DNA from 3 places in the Paenibacillus sp. 1781tsa1 genome. Region 1 is predicted to be linked to each of the others. Evidence: predicted binding sites of a transcription regulator. Region 1 holds the regulator's gene; each other region holds the start of a gene.
The links. The regulator Rex, encoded in region 1, represses fermentation and respiration genes when NADH is low (regulators of the CRP and FNR family bind a similar motif). The targets are predictions, from matches to a motif close to TTGTGAAATATTTCACAA.
Positions count from the first base shown of each region.

Region 1 (7,965 bases):
CGGTAACGGAAGCCAACTTGAACTATGTGGGTAGCATTACCATAGACGAAGACTTAATGGAAACATCCGACTTGATGGAAAACGAGAAAGTGCAAATTGTGAACAACAACAATGGTGCACGTCTGGAAACTTATGTGATTCCAGGACCGCGCGGAAGCGGGGTCATCTGTCTTAACGGCGCAGCTGCACGCCTGGTGCAACCTGGAGATAACGTCATTATCATTTCTTATGCCATGATGTCGCAAGAAGAGGCAAATACTCACAAACCAACCGTTGTATTTGTAGATGGACAGAATAAGCCTGTACAAACCATGAAGCAGGAAGTCCACGCAACAATTATGTAATCGACTGGTAAGGAGAATGAAATCGGCCCTTGAAGCAAAAAATGAGTACAGGTCACTGCACTAATCCATTTTTTCAAGGGTGGGGATGCAACGATGTTCCAGCATGTTTTCGCAGAAATGAACGACATGTTAGATGAAATTATCAAGAGCTATCCTTCCGCTGAAGGTCTGAACAAACAAGAATTGCTGCAAAAGTGGAACTTGCTTAAGCGGATGAGTGACGGAATGCTGGATGAATGGCTGATGTTTGAAGAAAAGATGAGCCAGGTGAGGGAGCGGGAGATGGATAAGCCTGCTTCCCTTGAACCGGAACAGGAAGCTGTTACCGCTCTGCCTGAACTCCATCTGGAATGTTTCAGTCGAGGACAGGGCTATTTCAAATTACAGATGTATCCGCAGGCGATCTTGCAGTTCTCCCGGGTTGTGACCGACCATCCGGAGAGTGCATTGACTCGTTTTTACCTGGCACTCGCCTATCTGAATTTGGAACAAATGGCGGAAGCAGGGACACATTTGCAGCAGATCATGTACCTTAAGGGTTCACCTCGCTTGAAGGGACTTGTATGTAATGCCCTGGGCTGTATTCAAGCCAAGCTTGGGAATCCGGAGGGTGCATGTTCACTCTTTGCACAGGCCCTTCAGTATGACCCGACGTTGACCGAACCACTGTACAACATGGAAGCATGCAGGTTGAACAGGGGAAAATTGCAATATGCTAATCAGCTGACGACCCTTCATTAAGCGGGAATTCGGCGACAAAAAAACGGTGTTCCCTCCTTTGGCATAGCGGCGGGGACACCGCTTTTTTGTCAGTTAATTTTCAAATCCCCTTTTTTTTGCTATGCTGTAACATAGACTGGAATGGAAGGGACCGTATATTGCAATGAAATTTGCCGTATTGGATTTCGAAACAACCGGCACGCAGTCCGACGGTGAGATTATACAAGCCGGACTTGCCATCATAGATCATGACTTCAGCATAACTCAAATATATAGTTCTTATGTGAACCCTGGTGTCCCGATTCCCCCGTTTATCTCGGGGTTAACGGGTATTACCGATGAAGATGTGGCGGACGCTCCTTCACTCGAAGAGATGATGATGGAGATGGTTCCGCTGCTTAACGATGTGGTGCTTGTTGGACACAACGTAGCTTTTGATTTTCACTTTTTGCAGAATGCTCTTGACCGTTGTGGTTATCTGCCGTTCACTGGCCGTATTCTGGATACCATTGATTTTCTGAAGATTACGTTCCCATCACTGGGTTCTTATCAACTCGGTTATGTGTCTACTGAATTTGGATTTCAACATGATCGCCCTCATCAGGCAGACAGTGACGCACTGGCGACAGCCTATGTGCTGCTCAAGTGTCTGGATGAGTTAAAGGAATTACCGCTCATAACGATTCAGCGGCTCAGTGACCTGTTCGCACCAGAAGACAGTGACTTGGGTTGGTTCTTGGACGGGATGCGCAGTGAGAAGGAAGCAGAGCCGATTCAGGATCTGGACGGACATACCTATTATCGGCAGCTTGCTCTTAATGTAAGTGATTGGACCGATATTGGTGCACCACGTGATGAACGGGAGGGTAACCCCCTCGATGGTGTAAGCTTCGAACAGTTTATGGACCAGGTTCGGGAGAACCTGAAGGATACGTTGGATCATTACGAAGAGCGTGAAGCGCAGACTCAAATGTTCAGCAGTGTAAGGCAAGCCCTGGATGAAGAGAAACATCTCTTGATCGAAGCTGGAACGGGTACCGGTAAATCTCTGGGTTATCTGTTGCCAGCGATTTACGAAAGTGTGAAACAAGAACAGAAAGTCATGGTCAGCACCCATACGATCAATCTGCAGGAGCAATTGAGAGAGCGGGATATTCCAATGCTGACCCAAGTGGTTCCGTTTCCGTTTAAGGCTGCTGTCTTCAAGGGACGTGGACATTACCTGTGCCTGCGCAAATTCGAGCACAAAATCAATAAACGTGAATTCGCCACACCCAAAGAGGATTATTTCACAGCCGCTCAGATGATCGTGTGGCTTACTCAGACCGAAACTGGAGATGATGAGGAGCTTAACCTTAGCGGACGCGGAGGCGACTTCTGGGAGACGGTACAGAGCGAATCTGAGTCCTGTCTGGGAAGATCCTGCCCATGGTTCCGCAAATGTTTCTATCATCGCGCCAAACATGAGGCCGGGTTGTCTGATATCGTAATTACCAATCACTCCAAACTGTTTACGGATGTCAAAGCAGCACATCAGCTGTTGCCAGCCTATGAGAGTCTTGTGATCGATGAGGCCCATCATCTGGAGGATGTAGCTGGTAAACATCTTGGAATGCATATGAAATATTTCACGTTGGTTCATACCCTGACCCGTCTGTTTAAAGACAGTCGTAATGGACAACTGCCTATGCTTCGTTCGCAGTTATCCGGGCATGAAAATTCGGTGCAATGGGGCTCCATGGTGGATCAGATGTTCCCGCTAGCTGTTGAGGTTAAGGAACTGTGGGATCGTATGAGCGATGCCCTGTTCGGTCTTTTGCCTGAACGAAGTGATGCTTCACCGGGAGAGACAGGGCAATTTTCCCTGCGCCTGAAGGCATCTCAGAAACCTGCGAAATGGCAGGAGTTGCAGGATCTGGAGAACCAGATCTATGTGACTCTGGGCGATTTGGTTCGCAAAGGGGACAAATTGCTGCTTGAGGTGAAAGAGGATCAGGATGACTATCAATCGGATAGTCTGATTACGGACATTACAGGATTGCTGAAAGATCTGACCACATTGAAGGAGAATCTGCGATTCTTCATGCGTATGGATGATGCCAAAACGGTGTACTGGATGGAAGCCAGCGGTCAGTTCCGAAGTAAATCTCTTCAACTGTATGCCGTACCTGTAGATGTCAGTGCACAACTGAAGGATTTGTTCTTTGATAAAAAGAAAAGTGTTGTGCTTACATCGGCTACGCTATCTGTAGATAAGTCATTCCAGTTCATGATTGAGCAGCTTGGCTTACAGGAAGCCTCCGAGAATAATCGGCTGTTAACGTCGATGCTGCCGTCACCATTCAATTATCGCGATCAGGCACTTCTAGTGATTCCCCGTGATTTCCCAAGTGTGAAAGGCAGTGTGGGTGATGCGCACTTTGTCAATATGCTGGTGCAATCACTTGCAGAGACCGCAATTTCCACGCGTGGACGCATGATGGTTCTGTTTACTTCATACAAGATGCTGCGACAGGTCTATGATCCGCTGAAGGAGGCACTGTCTGGTAACGACATCTCGTTGTTGGGCCAAGGTGTGGACAGTGGAAGCCGCTCCAAGTTGACTCGCAGGTTCCAGGATGCCAAAGCTACGGTACTCTTGGGCACGAGCAGCTTCTGGGAGGGTGTAGATATCCCGGGAGAAGCACTGACCTGTCTCGCTATTGTGCGCCTGCCTTTCCAGCCGCCGAATCATCCGTTGGTGGAAGCCAAGAGTGAGTTGCTCCAGGAGCAAAAGAAAAATCCATTTATGAAACTGTCTGTGCCGCAAGCGGTCATTCGTTTCAAGCAAGGATTTGGCCGATTGGTGCGTACAGCGAAGGACAGAGGTATTGTCATTGTTTATGATACACGTGTGATTGAAGCGTACTATGGCAAATTCTTTTTATATTCATTACCTGGTCCCAAAATGGAGCATATGCTCACGGAGCAGATGGTTCCACGAATTACCGAGTGGTTAGAAAAACCTGTTAATGAACAAGAATAATGGTTGTTTTGTTCGTTATATCATTGCATGACACGATCATTTGGCGTTAAACTTTATTAGATATTTCCGTATCCGATTAATGCAGTTGCACGTAAGAACTTATAACCTAAATTACAAGGAGCATTCTGTATAAAATGTCACGTCTATCTTGGAGTTTATACAGAATGCTCATCTTTTCATCTATTATTTTATCGTGGCATTGGTAAGGGGGAGCAAGAATGAAATCGGATAAAATTTCGGAAGCGGTGGTACGACGTCTGCCTGTATACTTGCGCTATTTGAACGAGTTGCATCAGCGTGAGGTGGCTACTGTTTCTTCTCAAGAGCTTGGACAGAGGCTGGATCTGAATCCTGCCCAAATTCGAAAAGACCTGGCTTACTTCGGTGATTTTGGTCGAAAAGGGATCGGATATGATGTATCCTATTTGATCGAGAAAATTCGTCACATTCTCAAAATTGATCAGCAAATTAATGTAGCTCTGGTAGGCGCGGGTAACCTCGGACAGGCCTTGTCCAACTACAACGCATATCTGAAAGACAACATGAAGATTGTTGCTGTATTCGATGCATATGGACCGAAGATTGGTAGTCAAATCAACAGTTTGACGGTAAAACCAATGAATGAATTGACGGAAGCGGTTAAGACGGATAACATCCGCATCGGGATTATTACAGTTCCAGATACGGAAGCTCAAAATGTAGCCGATCAGCTTATTGAATCCGGAATCGAAGCAATTCTTAATTTTGCACCAACCATTCTAAAAACACCGCCACATATCCGCATTCACCATGCTGACTTTACAACGGATCTGCTTAGTTTGGCCTATTACTTGGAGACTGGAAAGGACGACGAGGAAGATGACAACAAATAGATGGGTAATTCATAACGGCAAATTTGCTGTAAATGAAGGCACAACATGGAATGTGGTTCATGGATACATGGTTGTTGAGAATGACAAGATTGTGCATATTGGTGAGACATTGCCGGATGGAGACGAAAATTGCACCAAAGTGGATGGAAAAGGATTGTTTTTCCTGCCGGGTCTGATCAATACGCATGGTCATGCAGCGATGTCGTTGCTCAGAGGACACGGAGACGATCTTGCGTTGCAAGTATGGTTGCAGGAAAAAATGTGGCCGATGGAAGCGAAAATGACTTCACAAGACGTATATTGGGGAACTTCGCTATCCGTGCTTGAAATGTTGAAAGGCGGAACTACAGCTTTCCTGGATATGTATGATCACATGGATCAAGTTGCCAAAGTTGTGGAACAATCCGGTGTTAGAGCAGCACTGGCACGTGGTGTAATCGGGTTGTGTTCGGAAGAAGAGCAATTGCGGAAGCTGGAGGAGTCGGCAGCGTTTGCACGTGAGTGGAATGGACAGGCAGATGGTCGCATCACAACCGTAATCTCGCCACACGCACCATATACATGCCCTCCTGACTACATAGAGAAGCTTGTACAGGTCGCGAATGACCTTAACCTTCCTCTGCATACACATATGTCGGAAACGCTGCGTGAAGTGGAGCAGAACGTTACAGACTATGGACTGCGTCCTGTGGCACATCTGGAGAAACTGGGCTTTTTCTCCCGTCCATCCCTGGTTGCACATGCGGTGCATCTGAATGATGAAGAGATTGAAATTTTGGCCCGCCATGATGTGGCTGTATCCCATAACCCGGGAAGTAACCTGAAACTTGCTTCCGGTGTTGCGCGGGTACCTGCGTTGCTGAAAGCAGGAGTTACCGTGTCACTCGGAACAGACGGACCGGCAAGCAACAACAACCTGGATATGTTTGAGGAAATGAGACTGGCTGCATTGATCCACAAAGGTGTGTCTGGTGACCCGACGGCAGTGCCAGCGGGCGAAGCGTTACTACTCGGAACTTCATATGGTGCTAAATCCATCTTCCTGAACAATACCGGAGCGCTTCAGGTAGGCATGAAGGCTGATTTCATCGCCCTGGACATTGAACAGGCACACTTCTACCCACATACAGACCTGATCTCACATACGATCTATTCGGCCTCTGCCAAAGATGTGGAGCATGTATGGGTAGATGGAAAACAAGTGGTCAAACATGGCGAATGTCTGACGCTGGATGAAGAGCGCATTTTGCGTGAGTCTCAATTGGCATTTGATGGTTTGCTTGCTCGTTAATTGCATTGCAGAGCATCATAGGGAAAGGAAGTTCGGCTTTTGAAGAAAAAAAAGAAGTGGATATGGATTTCGCTGCTTGCACTGGTTCTGATTCTGTTTGGGCTTCAGCGTTATTACGTGTATGTCACACAGGACCAGCGTAAGGAAGAAGCGCTCGCCATACAGGCAGCACAGGAGAAACTGGGCATTACATCTTATGATGAACTGCGTAAGTACATCTGGGGAGATAAAGAAGGCTCTGACAACATCTACTGGACCCTGATCGGCAAAAACAAGGATAACCAGGATGTAATGGTCTGGGTTAAATTCGATGCAAACAATCAACCTGCTACAGGTGCTAACGCTGTACACAGTGAACTGCTGCAGAATGGGATGTCCGAAGCACAGATACGCAATCGCTTTAGTTCCGAAGTTCCTGCCGGTGAGATTAAACGAATCATGCCCGGAGTTGTGAATGGAATATATGTGTGGCAAGTGTATTATAAAGACGGTACGCATAACCACTATCGATTTTATCGTTTTAGCAATGGAGAACAGGTGGACTTGGTCTACACACTCCCGAACAGCTAGAACCAATAGAGTAACTTAGCTAGAGAATCATAGAAATGAAAGAACCGGCAGACGGATATCCGACTGAACCGGTTCTTTGTGTTGCCTGTGAACAGTTTTGATTTAAATAGTTAAAATTAATAATTTATTCATATTTTCGCCTTCGAAATTGTATATACGATGTGATATACTCAGATATGTACTCATTGTTACATTCAAAACAAATAAACCTGTCGAAATTTTCGCAGGAGTCAATGTGCACATATTCGTATATACCAATAAGCCAGTAGGTTAGGCCAAAATCTGGGAGGGGTAATTCACTTGAAGCTAAAAGTATTGCCTATTGCTTTAACTGCCGTCATTTCAGCCGTTGTGTTGTTTGGAGGTTGGTTTGTGTATCGTCAGGTGGCTTTGCAGAATCCGATTGAAAAGATGGTTACCCAGTACGATGGAGTCAATGACGTTCAATTAACTATTAACCGCAATGACGTACAATTGAAACTGGATCTGCAACCTGATGTTGATTTGGGCAGACTGGTACAATATATTCACAAAGAAGGACAGACCTTGATTGGAACTCGTTCACTAAAGTTGGATGTTGTGGATCATTCCAGTGAAGCACTGGAAAGTTGGTGGGGTGATGCGATGTTTACCGTAGCTCAGGCGATGGAGAACAAACAGTACACCGAGATTACACCAACGTTGTCGAAGATGGCGACGAATGGGATAAAGGTAAATACAGCGATGGATGACAACAATGTATATGTCAGTCTCAGAGACGGAGATGCCAGCAAGTTTATTATTCTGCCGCGTGTGCCCGGTCAGATAGGAGTGTGGCCTAATGCCTAAGTGGACCAAAGAAATTGCCATTGGATTTGTCCCCGTGTTGATTATTTTTCTTGCTTTTACTGGTGTTAACATTGTTCCGATTCTAATTGCAGCGGTGTTTGTCGGAGCTTTGTTGTTCATGATGCAGATGCGTGGCGGGATTACCGTAGGCGCTGCACAGGAGCGTAAACGGAAGAAAAAAGGTCCGACCAAGCTTACTTTTGAAGAAATTGGTGGTCAGGACAGTGCCAAGCAAGAATTGCGTGAAGCACTAGACTTTCTCATCAAACATGAAGAGATCCGCAAGTTCGGGATTCGCCCGTTAAAAGGGATCTT
Region 1 is NZ_JAMYWY010000001.1:4,444,488-4,452,452, reverse strand. Features, by position in the region: gene panD (aspartate 1-decarboxylase) at 1-344, shown strand, start outside; gene NKT06_RS19995 (tetratricopeptide repeat protein) at 438-1,085, shown strand; gene dinG (ATP-dependent DNA helicase DinG) at 1,228-4,089, shown strand; gene NKT06_RS19985 (redox-sensing transcriptional repressor Rex) at 4,308-4,961, shown strand; gene NKT06_RS19980 (amidohydrolase) at 4,948-6,252, shown strand; gene NKT06_RS19975 (cell wall elongation regulator TseB-like domain-containing protein) at 6,292-6,822, shown strand; gene NKT06_RS19970 (hypothetical protein) at 7,123-7,650, shown strand; gene NKT06_RS19965 (AAA family ATPase) at 7,643-7,965, shown strand, end outside.

Region 2 (7,965 bases), 1.1 Mb from region 1:
CCCCTATCTGCGGCCCTACGACTTGGCTACGAAGTATAACGAGTACGTAGAAGATGGAGACTGGGTTAAGTTATACGAAGATTATGTCACACAGAGTATTGGAACGCGTTATGCAAAAGAGGTTCTTTTGCAATTTTTCTCTGAAGACTTTTATCAGAGATTGAATTCTGGAGAGTTCGAGCTGAAGGATGAGAAAGGAAAAGTGAAGCTCAGCAACCCAACCGAAGCAGCTTCTAATTTGTACGAACTGTACATTATATCTTCGAATATTAAAGGAGAAGGTGACTTCGAATTCGGGCGGTATTTTACGACCAATCAGTTAAAGTGGTACGAGAGCGTTGACAATATTAATGACTTTTATGAAAAAGGTCCATCTTTAACGTCAACGGATCTGCCGCAGAATATCATTGCACCTCTGGTCAAAGAATTGATCGTGTCTACCGAACAATCCATTCAACAGAAAGACACGGCTGGTATATTTCGTTTTGCTCACGCAGAAACCATCATTCCACTATCTTCATTCCTGGATATCGCCGGAGCTAATGTGAGTATCGACAAACCACAAGATGTGACCCAAAACTGGAATGGCTCGGTTATCTCACCGATGGGAGCAAATATCCAATGGATCTTGTATTCCAATGGTAAGGATGTTCTCGTGAAAATGCTTAGAAATGAGGAAGAAATCGCGTTCCCGATCGAAACAAAGACTTATCCGTACTATAAGTGGGAAGATGTGAAGACATATTACCAAAACAAACTGCAGAATGTAGGCGTAGAGCTGGATAGCAGCTTGGAAGATAATATCGAACTTTTACAGAAAAAATTCTAGTTGGTAAATATACAATTGTTGATGAACATGAAGAAAGCAACTCCTAAACGGGGCTGCTTTCTTTTTTTAATTGGAACGAAAGGCATAACGAAAAAAAATCCAAAACAAAATGTGACCAAATGCCGTCCGTAAGAGTGTTAGAGGTATAAAGGAGGGCATAACAACCATGCAGCGATCAGTGCCCCAGCTGGGCGATCATGTGATGAAAGTCTACGAGACATATGCAGATACGCTGTTCCGAATTGCCATGGTGCACCTTGGCAGACGGGAAGATGCGGAGGAAGCCACTCAGGATACCTTCATCAAACTAATAGAAAAAGCCCCTACATTCAACGATGCAGAGCATCAGAAAGCATGGTTGATTCGGGTCATCACCAATCATTGCAAATCCTTATTAGGCAGAGGCTGGCGCAAACGGGAGGTCAAGCTGGAGGGTGTCGATGCTCTTACGACGGACAACCCGGAAGATCACGCGCTGATCGAACTCGTGCTGTCACTGCCCCTCAAGTATAGATCGGTGGTTCATCTGTATTATTACGAAGATTATGCAATTCGGGAAATCAGCGAAATCCTGGAGATTAGCGAGTCAGCGGTGAAGATGAGATTAAAGCGAGGAAGAGAGCTGTTAAAACTGGAGCTGGAAGGAGAGGAACTGTAATGAACGAAGAACAATTTAAACAAAACTATAAGAAAGCGGTGAGTCATATGAAAACAAACGAACAAATGAAAAAGCGGGTAGAGCAAGCTTTGAACACGCAACATCAGGGGCCAAAACGTCAACGCAAACCCTTATACATTGCAGCAAGTGTTGTTATCGCTGCCAGCATTGGATTGGCTGCGCCGAGTGTGTGGCAGCAATTCAATGGACCAGCCACACCAACTCCTCAGGTGGCAGAGGTGACTCCGGGCGCGTCGTTTGATCCGATTGTGATTCCGAAGATGGAGCTGCCGGATTCACAGGGGAAAGGCGCGATGGCAGATATGATGCAACTGGTTGTATATGGAGGGAACATCTATACACAGTCTCCAACATTGCTTGAAGGTGCAAATGCACTCGACCTGCGTGGCGAGAAGCTTGGCACAACAACTGGCGGCATCGATGAGCTGAGTGGTCAGGATAAATACACAGAGCTTGCTTCCAACATTGGCGAAGCAGACATCTATGCGGTGAATGGCTACGATAAGGACTTCCGCATCATGTCTTACACCGAGATCGATGGTCAAGTGTATGCACAACTATTCGACAAGAACAACGGGATCACCATTGGTACGGGTGCCGACCTGATCGGTAAGCTGCATCTCGAAGGCAACGTTGCCTCGGCGCAATGGGAGACGTTTGATAGCTGGAACAACGGAAAGCAGCAGTTTCAGCCGTTAGCAGCGGATGAATCACTGGAAAGCTTCATCTCTGCGTTATCTGCTGCCAAACCAATTGCAACGAGTCCGGAATTGGAAGAGAACCTCTACGGCAAAGAAGATCGCAAGATGATCTATCTCACCTTGGAAGATAAAACACAGGTTCCACTGGTTCTGTTTGGTGAAGGTCTGGTGCGTTACGGTAATGTTCCTGCATTTCTCGAAGTTGAGAAAGGCGCGTTTCAATCCTTCTGGAACAGCTTAGGCGAGTGAGGCGAAGGAATCGATGCATGAAGAAGAGCGAACAGGGCACGAAAGTGCTTTGTTCGCTCTTTGGATTATCGGTGGAGTCGTTTAATTAAAATTTTTGTAATAAACCAAATGATCGGTCCACTCATCATTTTCGTGTATGAAACCTTTACGTACACATTCAAACTCCATACCAACGCTTTCAGCTAACTTCACAGAAGGGGTATTATCCAAATTGATATGGGCTTCTATACGGTGGAATTTCAAATGTTCGAATGCAATATGAAGAGCCTCATTCACAGCTTCTTTGCCATAACCTTTTCGCCAATACTGATTATGGATCGTATATCCGAAGCTTCCCCATTGAAAATCATCTCTCGCCAAGGTTGCAATATCAACCATACCCAGATGTGTGCCATCTTCCTTTCTAAAGACACCAAATACATAAACCGCATCTGTACGCGCTAACTCCTGGTGTCGATCCACCAGATCATGAAACCAATCCAGTGTACATTCACTCATATCCATTTTCCCTTTATCATGGCGGTGCTGGGAGGGCAAGCGGTTTTCAAATTCATTCAACCAATTCTCGTAGTCGTTTTTCTGTAATGGTCTGATTACTAATCGTTCTGTCTCTGAAATATGATCAAATTTTTCTGCTTTTAATTTCAAAATGACATCTCCTTTGGATTGAATTTTTATTCATGGCATAGCACTGAAATACTCCATAACCACGCTGCGAAACTCTAAAGCGGCTTTTGAAATATACCTGTTTTTGTGCGAAAGTAGAGCGATTTCCCGAACGAGTCTATGATCCTCTACCTGAAGATATCTAATGCGCTCATGCGGGTTTCTGGCTGTGCTAGGTATAAAAGCAAGACCGATCTCCGCTTCAACAAGGGCTGTTAATCTTGCAGGTTCGTCACCTTCATATACATATTTCGGTAGGAAACCAACGGATTGACATATGGAATCCACCATATCACGAACACCATAGCCTTGTTTTACCCCAACAAACGATTCGTCCTTAAGCTCGGCTAGTTGAATGCTGCTTCGTTCTGCATATCGATGATCCATAGGAACAGCAACTACGATCGGGTCGTCATATAGTATCTGACATTCAATATCTTCACCTTCAATCGGAGGGGAGGAGAGACAAAAGTCCACCTCGCCTCGATGTAGAAGTCTGGACATGTTCTCTAACGAAACCATTTGCACATGGAACTGAATGTCCGGTTGATTTTTGCGAAATTCTCGTAGTATACCTGGCAAAGTACTGGCCGTAGTCACCGCCAATTGCAGTGTACCCTGATCTTTGTTGGAGAGGTCGCCTATTTCCCGTTGTCCCTGTTCCAATTCAAATAAGGCTTTTTCAGTTCGGCGAAGAAATGTTCTTCCAAAATCGTTTAGTCGCAGCTTTCTCCCGATTCGATCAAATAAGGGGACTCCCAGGTCATCCTCTAATCGTTGTATCGTTTTGCTCAGAGAGGATTGCGTAACATGCAGCTTTCCCGCAGCCTCCGTAACATGTTCGCATCGGGCCACCGTCAGGAAATATTTTAGTTGAAGAAGCTCCATATGCAACATCCCTTCATTCCTTCAAGTTCATCAAATCATAACATACAATGCGTTGGAATAAATGAATACTTTCTAGTAAGATGACAGCAGAAGAAGGAGTGATGCACCGATGAACGTTCGAAATAAAGGATTGATGTTAGCTGTTGGACTCGGAATTATGTTGAATCCGTTGAATTCCTCCATGATTTCGGTGGCAATCTCCAGGCTACAACAAGTGTACCAACTTGGTTTTACAGCCGTTTCGTGGATCATTTTATCATTTTACATTGCCAGTGCTGTTGCTCAACCCGTCATGGGTAAGTGTAGTGATTTGTTTGGCCGCAGGAAGATCTTCCTCATGGGTCTTGTTATTGTTTTTGTATCGTCCATGCTAGCTCCGTGGTCTCCCAGTTTTTCGTGGCTCATCGTATTCCGGATCGTTCAATCGATTGGCACAAGCATGATGGTAGCCGTCGGAATGGCGATTGTCAGAATTAACGTGACTGAAAAACAAGCCTCCGCCTTGTCCACCTTGGCGATATTCCTTTCTGGAGCGGCTGCAATTGGACCTTTTATTGGTGGAGTTTTGATTCATTGGTGGGACTGGCACAGCATATTCTTCGTTAATATTCCGTTTGTCTTGGCAAGCTTTTGGTTCGCCTGGAAAACAATCCCGAAGGACGAGCAATCTCCGTCTATCTCTGGTCACATGTCCATTCGGCGATGGCTTGCGTTAGTTGACGCACCAGGTATTCTGATGTTTACGGTAGCCTTGGTAGCTCTGCTCATCGGTTTACTTTCAGTAAATTCCACAGGAGATATTTCAACATGGCATCTGCTGACAGGAGGGATCGGGTTAATCACACTCGTCATGTTCATCCGACATGAATTAAAAGCAGCCACGCCTTTCATCCCACTGCGAACGTTTGCCACATATCCCGAGATGACTTGGGTGAATGTGCAATACATGCTGGTAAACATCCTGTTTTACGCACTTTTTTTTGGAGTTCCTACGTATTTGAAACAGGTACGTCATCTCAACGAAGTTCATACAGGAATGAGCATGCTAGCTTTGGGGTTATGTTCAGTCATTATTGCTCCGATCGCAGGGCGCTGGATTGACAGATCGGGATCACGGCCAGCTTTAATCGTATCAGCTTGGTTAATGACCATTGGCTCTGTATTCATCGTTTTCATGAATGAAACTTCTCCAATCTTTGTTGTCATTGTTGCCTTGGCTTTATTTGGCATAAGTAACGGTCTAAACGCGGTTGGCATGCAAGCAGCTCTGTTCAAAAGCACACCCAAAGAAATGATAGGTGTTTCATCGGGGATTTTTAATACATCCCGCTACCTTGGGACCATCATATCATCGTTATTGATTGGTATTGTTATGGGAGATACATTCAATGTGACAGGATTTCAGATGCTTGGAATCATCCTTACGGTATTAGCTGCATCACTGATCATCATGAGCGTACGTCGCGAGGCAGATGCGGTGATTCCAGAGCAAGTAAGCAAGTAAATAAAATAGTGAATCCACCTTGCAATACCACGTTTACACCCAATGAATCAATAGCTCCATTGGGTGTATTTTTTGTTTTTCACCAAGTTGTCAGAAAGAGTTGATCCTTTCTTGAACGTTTAGGGTAGAAGACGTGACTTTGATTGAATTAGGTAAAAATGAAGATATAATAATTTTGATTAATAGGTCTCGCATAGCATTTTCTATGCATTTAATATCAGGAATCAACAGGAGTAATCGCAAAGTACATGTGGCAAGATATCGTTGTATCGTACTTTGTGAAATTTTTCTCTTATCCTAAACACACGAACTACAGGAACGTCCTAAACTGATATTAAATGCAACCAGTGAGTAGCAGACCTGATCATAAGCAAGAGTTTATCACTAAAAATCAACAGAATTTGAAAGGAGGCAACATAAAGAATGGCTATTGATACGGTGTTATGGAGCAGACTGGTGACTGGTTTGACACTCGGGTTCCACGTTATTTTTGCAACGCTTGGTGTCGGTGTACCTTTGATGATTGCTATTGCAGAGTTCATCGGCATTCGGAAGAAAGATCACCATTACATACTTATGGCAAAGAGGTGGTCCAGAGGATTTGTCATATCTGTGGCAGTTGGTGTGGTGACAGGTACAGCGATATCGCTGCAATTGGCACTGGTGTGGCCGAATTTTATGAAATTGGCCGGTAATGTTATTGCACTGCCACTATTTATGGAAGTATTCGCATTCTTTTTTGAAGCGATATTCCTGGGCATTTATCTGTACACGTGGGATCGGTTCAAAAATCCGTATATCCACTGGTTGCTGACCATTCCGATTGTCGCCGGGGCAGGCATGTCTGCTGTTTTTATCACGACAGTAAATGGATTCATGAACCAGCCTGAAGGTTTTGTCATGGAAGCAGGTCAGTTCTTGGCAGTGAATCCTGTACAAGCGATGCTGAATACGGCGACATTCTCCAAAGTATTTCATGTATTAAGCTCGGCTTATCTGACAGGAGCTGCTTTGTTAGCAGGAATAGCAGCCTTTGCGATGCTGAGAAAAGGGGTGTCGGCCTATCACAAAAAAGGCTTGAACCTCATGATGGCGGTTGTGCTGGTCTTCAGTTTATTAAATTCCTTAGCTGGAGATGTATCTGCCAAGTTTTTGGCTGAGCATCAGCCGGAGAAGCTCGCAGCTGCCGAGTGGCATTTCGAGACAGAAAGCGGAGCGGATTTGATTTTATTAGGATGGCTGAATGCTGAACATGAAATTATAGGCGCACTTCATTTGCCCAAAGTGCTCAGCTTCCTTGCTTTTGGAGACTTTAACGCCGAGGTAACCGGGCTGAACGAATTTCCACCAGATGAACATCCACCATTACTTGTGCATTATTTGTTTGATCTAATGGCTGGAATAGGTTTTGCTCTACTCGCTATATCAAGTTTGTACTTCGTGTTTGTGTTTTGGAAGAAACGTAATCAGTTTAACAAGTGGATGCTTCGTATGGTTGCACTCAGTGCACCGCTCGCTTTTCTGGCTGTTGAGATGGGCTGGTTCTATGCAGAGATCGGGCGGCAGCCATGGATCATCCGAGGTTATATGCGAGTGGAAGAGGCCGCTACTTCTTCACCAAGTGTAAGAATTTTATTTTTCGTGTTCTTGCTTCTATACATCGTGCTCGGCGTCATCTGTGTTCTCGTATTGAGACGTCTGTTCAATAATAATCCTGCTGAGCTTGAGATGGAGAAATGGTTGAAAGACAAGCATGATCAATCAGCCACGAAAGGGGGGCAGGCCTGATGAGTTATGAATTAATTGGTATATCCGTACTCTGGCTCTTCTTGTACGGCTATCTTATTGTATCTTCCATTGATTTTGGAGCAGGTTTCTTCGCCTTTTATGCACGCCTGACGAAGCAGGATCACCTGATTAATCGTCTGATCTCCCGTTATCTATCACCGGTCTGGGAGATCACCAATGTATTTTTTGTCTTTTTCTATATTGGCATCGTTGGATTTTTTCCGGATACTGCTTACTATTATGGCTCCGCGCTGCTTGTTCCGGGAAGTATTGCCGTCATTTTGCTTGCCATTCGTGGTTCATTCTACGCCTTTGAGAATTATGGTTCCAAAAATAACATCGTATATCTGTTTTTATACGGAGCTACAGGTTTGCTTATTCCAGCATCGTTGTCTGTGGCACTGACATTGTCTGAAGGTGGCTTTATTTTGAAGCAGGGGGATACCGTTTCTCTGGATTACTGGGCGCTGTTTACGAATCCATTATCGTGGAGCATCGTTGGTCTAGCCATCGTGTCGGTATTGTTCATTAGCGGGTCATTTCTCACATTTTACGCTTCTCGGGCAGAGGATCATTCGGCATTGAAGCTGATGCGGAACTATGCTTTGTTCTGGAGCACACCGACCATTATTCTCGCGCTGACTGCATTTATCTATTTGGG
Region 2 is NZ_JAMYWY010000001.1:3,347,989-3,355,953, forward strand. Features, by position in the region: gene NKT06_RS14895 (histidine-type phosphatase) at 1-829, shown strand, start outside; gene NKT06_RS14900 (RNA polymerase sigma factor) at 996-1,487, shown strand; gene NKT06_RS14905 (hypothetical protein) at 1,487-2,458, shown strand; gene NKT06_RS14910 (GNAT family N-acetyltransferase) at 2,540-3,106, opposite strand; gene NKT06_RS14915 (LysR family transcriptional regulator) at 3,137-4,012, opposite strand; gene NKT06_RS14920 (MFS transporter) at 4,122-5,516, shown strand; gene NKT06_RS14925 (cytochrome ubiquinol oxidase subunit I) at 5,940-7,304, shown strand; gene NKT06_RS14930 (cytochrome d ubiquinol oxidase subunit II) at 7,304-7,965, shown strand, end outside.
Region 2: a site for Rex is predicted at 5,793-5,810, ahead of NKT06_RS14925 (cytochrome ubiquinol oxidase subunit I). Genes of this name have one in related genera too.

Region 3 (7,965 bases), 2.0 Mb from region 1:
TGAAAAATGCGGACTTCATACCTTATTAAACGAGCGTATCTGAGGTGACCTTGGACTTTAGATTTCAAGGTCATCTTTTTTTTGATTACATCCCGGATGCAGCAATCGTATGAAAAAATCATATATTCACAATTCGGACACAAAATTAACGATTCAAGAGTTCAAGAGATAAGCGGAACTGATGAAATGCGCGTAATGAATGAGAAAAGCTCTCATATTTATTTATTAAGATTAACTTAAAACTGCTTAGAAAGATCCGAATAGAGCTTAGAACAAGCAGAAGATTTGCATTTTCATGTTGACAAATGATAATGATTATCAGTATCTTTAGTGTAGAAGATATTTGCGTCGGAAATACACAGAATTATAATTTCGTTTTCGTTGTCATAGCCGGATTACATAATCGGGATAAATGAGAGAGGGATGATCGCATGTTTCGTCTGGAGACGACCAAGCTGGATATCGCTTATGAGGAAAGACTAATTGTAGAGGATCTGAATATTCAGATTCCCCAAGGAAAAATTACAGCACTTGTTGGAGCCAATGGATCAGGGAAGTCAACCATCCTGAAAACGATGGCACGTATTATGTCACCAAAAGCAGGTAATGTATTACTCGACGGGAAGTCCATCCATAAACAATCCACGCGTGAAGTTGCCAAGCAACTTGCGATTTTGCCACAGAATCCAACCGCTCCTGAAGGACTTACCGTTACTGAACTGGTATCGTATGGTCGCTTTCCTTATCAAAAAGGATTTGGCTCCATGCGGGCGGAAGACAAACGTATGATTGAATGGGCGATTGAAGTGACAGGCATGACAGAATTCCACGATCGTCCGATTGATCAACTGTCCGGTGGACAGCGTCAGCGTGCCTGGATTGCCATGGCACTTGCTCAAGAGACGGATATCCTCTTCCTGGACGAGCCTACAACGTTCCTGGATATGGCTCACCAGCTTGAAGTACTGCAACTGCTTGAGCAGCTGAATGCCACAGCTAACCGTACCATTGTTATGGTTGTACATGACTTGAATCATGCTTCCCGTTATGCACATCACATGATTGGTATCAAAAAAGGTAAAGCCATTGCTCATGGTTCACCTGTGGAAGTCATGAACTCGGATGTGCTTCGTGAAGTATTCAACATTGAAGCAGATATCGTGATTGATCCGCGTTCCGGTGTACCACTCTGCTTGCCCTACGCACTTGCAGGCGAACGCCAGCAACCGAAGCAGCCGGAGCAGATGGTCATGAACAGTGCAATGGTTCATGCTGGAGGACGGACAGAACAGCGCGTTCAAGCGACAGGAAGTTAACAAAATGGGTCATATGCTGGTCCTGCATTATAGAAAGAATGAAGCCGCTGTGCGCTAATGCACGCGGCTTCATCGCATTCATGGGAGTAAAGAAATATGGATAGACCCGGAATTTGGTAATCGCATCGGATCAGGTTTATAATAATAAGACAGGCTGTATGTCATTGGTTATACTAACGTGCTCGGAGCAGCCCAAACCAACACTTGTCATGGGAGGAATCAGTCATGTCCGTATATTCATATCAAGCGGTAACCACCGCGAATCAAGAAGTCTCACTGGATCTGTATCAAGGTAAGGTATTGGTCATTGCCAATACAGCTAGCAAGTGTGGACTGACCCCGCAATACGGTGAATTGCAAAAACTCTATGATCGTTATCGCGATCAGGGTCTCGTTGTACTGGGGTTCCCTTGTAACCAGTTTGGAGGGCAGGAGCCAGGTACAAGTGAGGAAGCTGAGTCATTTTGCCAGATTAACTATGGTGTGAATTTCCCGGTGTTTGCCAAGGTAGATGTGAATGGTGAGGATACACAACCCCTGTTCCAATACCTGAAGGAGCAACAACCTGGCGCAGGTGAAACAAGCGACATCCAATGGAACTTTACCAAGTTCCTTGTTAACCGTGAAGGTGAAGTGGTCGGTCGTGTTGAACCAAAAGAATCTCCTGAGACAATGATCGCAGATATTGAGAAATTGCTCGGTTAAACCATGAACGTTTGAGAAGCCTGTCCTTGCATGTGTAAGGACAGGCTTCTTTGATTTTTTTCTATACGTGGCGTGTCTTATTGGAGGATAGAACCTCCGTTGTAATCGTAACGGGTGGAGAATTGGCAGAAACAGCATAAGAGATAGTTATTCCAGCTGTCATCGTGGTGATATCAAGCGTGACAGGAACCATGCAGAGTACAGCAGGCATTGAACGACAGGGATCGCGGAAGCCATTGTATAGCATAAACCAACCCGAATCCGGGGACAATGAAATCAATACAATGAAGGGAAGAAAGGCTTAAATACAGCGAATAACCTCCTTCGACAATTTTTTTTTGCTCAACCTATTGCAATGTGAAAAATATCACATTATAATGAGTGTATAAAGTGAAATAAATCACATACACAGTTTCGAACAAGAAGTGAAATATTTCACAACCATAATAACGTTATATTCAAACTCATTTATATATTTCGAGGAGGAACTTTTAATGAAAATCGCAGTTATCGGATGTACACACGCAGGAACCGCAGCCATCGTAAACACCGCCAAATTATACCCGGATGCTACCATCACCGTGTATGAGCGCAATGACAATATCTCCTTCCTATCTTGTGGCATTGCGCTCTACGTAGGTGGAGTTGTGAAAGACCCTGACGGCTTGTTCTATTCTTCGCCTAATCAATTGGCAGAGCTTGGTGTGGAGACCAAGATGCTTCATGAAGTTACAGCAGTTGATGCCAAAGGTCATACCCTTCAGGCTAAAAACCTGCAAACCGGGGAAGAATTTGAAGATACGTTTGATAAACTGATCGTGACAACAGGTTCATGGCCTGTCGTTCCGAAGCTTGAAGGCATCGAGATGGATAACATTCTGCTATGCAAAAACTACAATCATTCCAACACAATTATTGAAAAAGCCAAAAATGCCAAACGTGTTACTGTTGTAGGAGCTGGATATATCGGCGTTGAATTGGTGGAAGCTTTCCAGATGAACGGCAAGGAAGTTACCCTGATCGACAGTGTGGACCGGATTTTGAACAAATACCTGGACCCTGAGTTCACAGATGCGATTGAAGATACGTTGACTGGGCGTGGCATCAAGCTCGCACTGGGTCAAACGGTACAGAAGTTTACTGGAGAGAATGGCAAAGTGACCAAGGTGATTACGTCCAAAGGGGAATTCGAAACCGATCTGGTTATTCTGTGCATTGGTTTCCGTCCAAATACCGAGCTGCTCAAAGGCCAAGTGGATATGTTGCCAAACGGGGCAATCATCGTGGATAAATATATGCAAACCAGTCAAAAAGACGTCTTCGCTGCGGGTGACAGCTGCGCCATTCATTACAACCCGACAGGTAAAGCATCTTACATTCCACTCGCGACTAACGCTGTGCGGATGGGTACACTCGTAGCCCGTAACCTGGTTCGTCCTACGACACCGTATATGGGTACACAAGGAACATCGGGTATCAAAATTTATGAGCAAAATATCGCGGGTACAGGAATGACTGAAATGTCTGCTGCTGACGAAGGTCTGATTGTGGAGGCGGTAGTACTGGAAGACAGCTATCGTCCGGAGTTCATGCCAACGGCGGAGAAACTGTTGCTCAAAGTGGTATATGAGCAGGCTACTCGTCGGATCGTTGGAGCACAGGTGATGTCTCAGGTTGATCTGACCCAATCGATTAATACAATCTCGGTCTGCATCCAAAACAACATGACCGTAGATGAGCTGGCCTTCATCGACTTCTTCTTCCAGCCACAGTACAACAAACCGTGGAACTTCCTGAACACGGCGGGTCTGCAAGCACTGCCACCGGTAGAAGTAAAAGCACCAGCAATGGTGTAAGGAAGCAGAATCGATGCTAAGCAGTGAGCATGATAGACAGACGACATACGAAGATAAGTCAGGGTTGTCCGAAAATGCGACGTGTACAATAACTGCCAAGCTTACGAAACAAGGCAGACGATCATAAAGGAAAAAGAAGACTGGCGAGTATATCGTCAGTCTTTTTTGTGATTTTTTAGCTATAAAAGGACTTACTTACTCTTGCTGTCATAACTACGCAAAGCCGATCTTAAAAGCCTCTTTTTTAAACCGTATTGTGATAATTTGCACAAAGTTTCGCGCTATACCCATATACAATTGAGATATGGCATTCAACGTATCAACAAAGAAATTCAGGCGGTTTTATTCCACGAAGAATAATGAAGGAGAGGATGAATGATATGGCAGCAAAAACACCTCTTGAGGTTGCACAATATACGGCGCAAACAGGCATGAAGAAGGCTCAAAATCCGGTGTCTTCTGTACTGGTGCTCAGTTTCCTAGCAGGGGCTTTTATTGCACTGGGTTTTCTACTGGATATTCGGGTGATTGCTTCTGCGCCCGCAGAGTGGGGGAGTCTGGTCAATCTGATTGGAGCAGCAGTGTTCCCGGTAGGATTAATCTTGGTACTCATAGGTGGCGGTGAATTGCTGACAGGGAATATGATGGCTGTTCCGCTCGCTACGATCGCACGCAAACTGTCAGTAGGCAGCATGGTGAAGAATCTTACATTAGTAACGCTAGGTAATTTTCTTGGAGCAATCTTTGTCGCATACGCCTTTGGACATGTACTTGGTCTGACCGGAGAGGGTGTATATCTGGCTAAAGTGGTCGATATGGCTGGTCACAAGTTGCATGACGGATTCCTGCAGGCTTTTATCTCCGGTATCGGCTGTAACTGGCTGGTCGCGTTGGCCGTGTGGCTATCTTATGCATCAGATACGATGAGTGGCAAGGTACTGGGTATTTGGTTTCCAACGATGGCGTTTGTAGCTATTGGATTCCAGCACGTTGTGGCCAACATGTTCCTCATCCCGGCGGCAATCTTCGAAGGACATTATTCGTGGGGCCAATATGTAATGAATTTCATTCCGGTATGGCTTGGGAATCTGACTGGAGGTGCTCTGTTTGTAGCTGCAGCCTATTGGGTGGTGTACCTGCGCCAAGCTGAGCCAAAAGTGAAACCGGAAGTAGCAACGTCGATCGAAGCTGTGGAGACTGAGGCCAGAGCGATGTGGAGTAAGCAGGCATAGCGGGCATGTTTACACGTACATGTATACACGCGTAATGGAACATTCATGTAGAAGTAATACGATTCTGTCTTGCTCGGTTCATGGCGAATATGCTGTGATGGAGCAGGTCGGGATCGTTTTTTTGTGTAATGTCTTTGTTGGATTTTAACGCAAAATAAATTCGCCATGAAAAGGTTCGGGGGAACGAAACCTGTTCATGGCGAATTTCGGGAGTGGTCCATGATATGGCATGAGGAGGAAGTGGGGAAACACTAGCCTAATGCCTTGTTTTTAATTTACCCCTGTATTCTGAAGTTGAATCAATTGGCATAACATTTTTTTTAAAATATTTTGAAGCCGCTATAGCGGTGAATATGAAGCAAAAAGATACTGTTCTCTTTACGTGATAACCTCGGAGAAGATATGATATAGGGATAGCTTTTACAGAGGGGGAGCCATACGATGATCGATCAGGAGAATGGGGTATTTGCAGCGGTATGCCCGCTCGATTGTCCAGACACTTGTGGTCTGTTACTACATAAAGAGAACGGCAAAATTGTGAAGGTGGCGGGCAATCCGGACCATCCGATAACCAAGGGTGCCATTTGTAATAAAGTTAGAAATATGACGGAGCGGGTGTATCACTCCGAGCGTCTACAATATCCGATGAGACGTGTTGGAGCCAAGGGTGAAGGCAAGTTCGAACGAATCAGTTGGGATGAAGCAATTGGGGAGATTACGACCAAATTCACTGCATTGTCCGAGACCTATGGACCTGAGAGCATCCTGCCCTACAGCTTCTACGGTAACATGGGCATTCTCGGCGTAGACGGCATGGATCGACGTTTCTTTAATGCACTAGGTGCAAGTGTCTTGGAGCAGACGATCTGTAATGCCGCCGGAAATACGGGCTGGAAATATACGATGGGTGCCAACCATGGAACGGTGCCGGAAGATACGGAGCATGCGGATCTCATTCTGGTGTGGGGCGGCAATATCGTCAGTACGAATATGCATCAGGTCGTTTTGGCGGAGAAAGCCCGCAAGAAAGGCGCCCAGATCGTCGTAATCGACGTTCATCGCAATCGTACCGCTCAATGGGGCGACTGGTTTATTCCTCTGTACCCAGGCACGGACAGCGCTCTGGCGCTGGGATTGATGCATGTGCTGTTCGAACGGGGACTGACGGATGAAGCGTTTATGCAAAAGTATACGGTAGGACATGAGGCACTACGTGATCATGTCCGCAGTTACACCCCTGAACGCGTTGCGCGCATTACTGGTGTGCCGGAGGAGAGCATTGTGGAGCTGGCTGAACGGTATGGCAACGCACAGGCAGCCCATATTCACATCGGCAATGGCCTCCAGCACCATGATAATGGGGGTATGAACGTGCGTAGCGTAGCTTGTCTGCCTGCCATTACAGGGCAATGGCTGAAACAAGGCGGCGGTGCCGTGCGTACCAACAGCTACGCGAGCACGAATAGCGATGCGCTGGAACGTCCTGAACTGCGGCAGAATCCGGAGCCGCGGGTGGTGAACATGAACCGGATTGGTGAAGCGTTGCTGGAAGCAGAGCAGCCGATCCGGGCCATGATGGTCTACTGCAGCAACCCACTGGTGGTGGCACCGGATACGGAACGAGTGGAGCGAGGTTTTGCAAGGGAAGATCTGTTCACGGTTGTGCATGATCTGTTCATGACGGATACCGCGAAATATGCAGATATCTTGTTGCCAGCTACGTCTTCATTTGAAGCGACGGACCTGTATGCCTCCTATTGGCATCAGTATGTTCATCTGCAAGAGCCGGTCATTGCGCCGATTGGAGAGAGTAAGAGTAATGTGGAACTGTTTTCTCTGCTTGGGCAGGCCATGGGGTACGATCCTGCAATCTTCGGAGAAACGCCGGAACAGATGATTAAGGACGCACTCCAGGATACAGGTAATCCTTATATGAATGGAGTTACGTTAGAAGGACTGAAGGAACACCGATTCGTGAAGCTGGATATGTCATCACATGCTGCATTTCTGGATCAGCTGCCCACGCCTTCAGGCAAAATTGAATTGTATTCGGAGACGATGGAACAGCGAGGGCTTCCGCCGCTCCCTACCTATAGCGCACTGGTTGAAGGATATGATGGGGAGAATCCGGCTGGACCTGCCGATACGTATCCGCTGATGTTCCTGTCACCGCCAAATCATAATTTCCTGAACTCGACCTTCGGTAACTCAGCCAAACATCAGCGTTTGGAAAAGATGCCTTTATTGCAAATGCATCCCGAGGACGCTGCCCGCAGAAACGTGCAGGATGGCGATGTAGTGGTCGTATGGAATGATCGTGGGCGTATCGAACTTACCGCCAAGGTGAGTGAAGCCATGTTGCCGGGGACCGTCATCAGTCAAGGGTTATGGTGGGATGGTGAAGGTAAGAAGCAACGGACGAATTCGCTTACGTCCAATCGGTTGTCGGACATGGGTAACGGGGCTACATTCTTCTCGGCCACTGTCGAAGTGAAGCGTCAATGAGTGTGCTTGCAGCGCGATTTTTTTGAGGTAAGATGAACAAAGGATAGGACTTGAGCAGGATCTAAAGAGCAATACATGTAACACTTCCAAAGGCCTTCGCTCTGGCTGGTTATGCCGTCAGGGCAAAGGTTTTTTTGGTATGGGACCACGTTTTGTAGCGTATTAAGGAGAATGCACTAGAGATGATGAGATGGCTGGATAACTATCCAAAAGAAGTGAGAATTTTTTTGCTGGCAAGTCTGGTTAACGCAACCGGTAGTGCCTTGATGTGGCCGCTGACCACCATGTATGTGTTTGATGAGCTAGGACGGACGATGGCTAACGCGGGTTTTGTAATCCTCATTCAGTCCC
Region 3 is NZ_JAMYWY010000001.1:6,483,375-6,491,339, reverse strand. Features, by position in the region: gene NKT06_RS29065 (ABC transporter ATP-binding protein) at 432-1,316, shown strand; gene NKT06_RS29060 (glutathione peroxidase) at 1,542-2,021, shown strand; gene NKT06_RS29055 (FAD-dependent oxidoreductase) at 2,516-3,877, shown strand; gene NKT06_RS29050 (formate/nitrite transporter family protein) at 4,258-5,109, shown strand; gene NKT06_RS29045 (molybdopterin-containing oxidoreductase family protein) at 5,551-7,614, shown strand; gene NKT06_RS29040 (MFS transporter) at 7,800-7,965, shown strand, end outside.
Region 3: a site for Rex is predicted at 4,132-4,149, ahead of NKT06_RS29050 (formate/nitrite transporter family protein). Genes of this name have one in related genera too.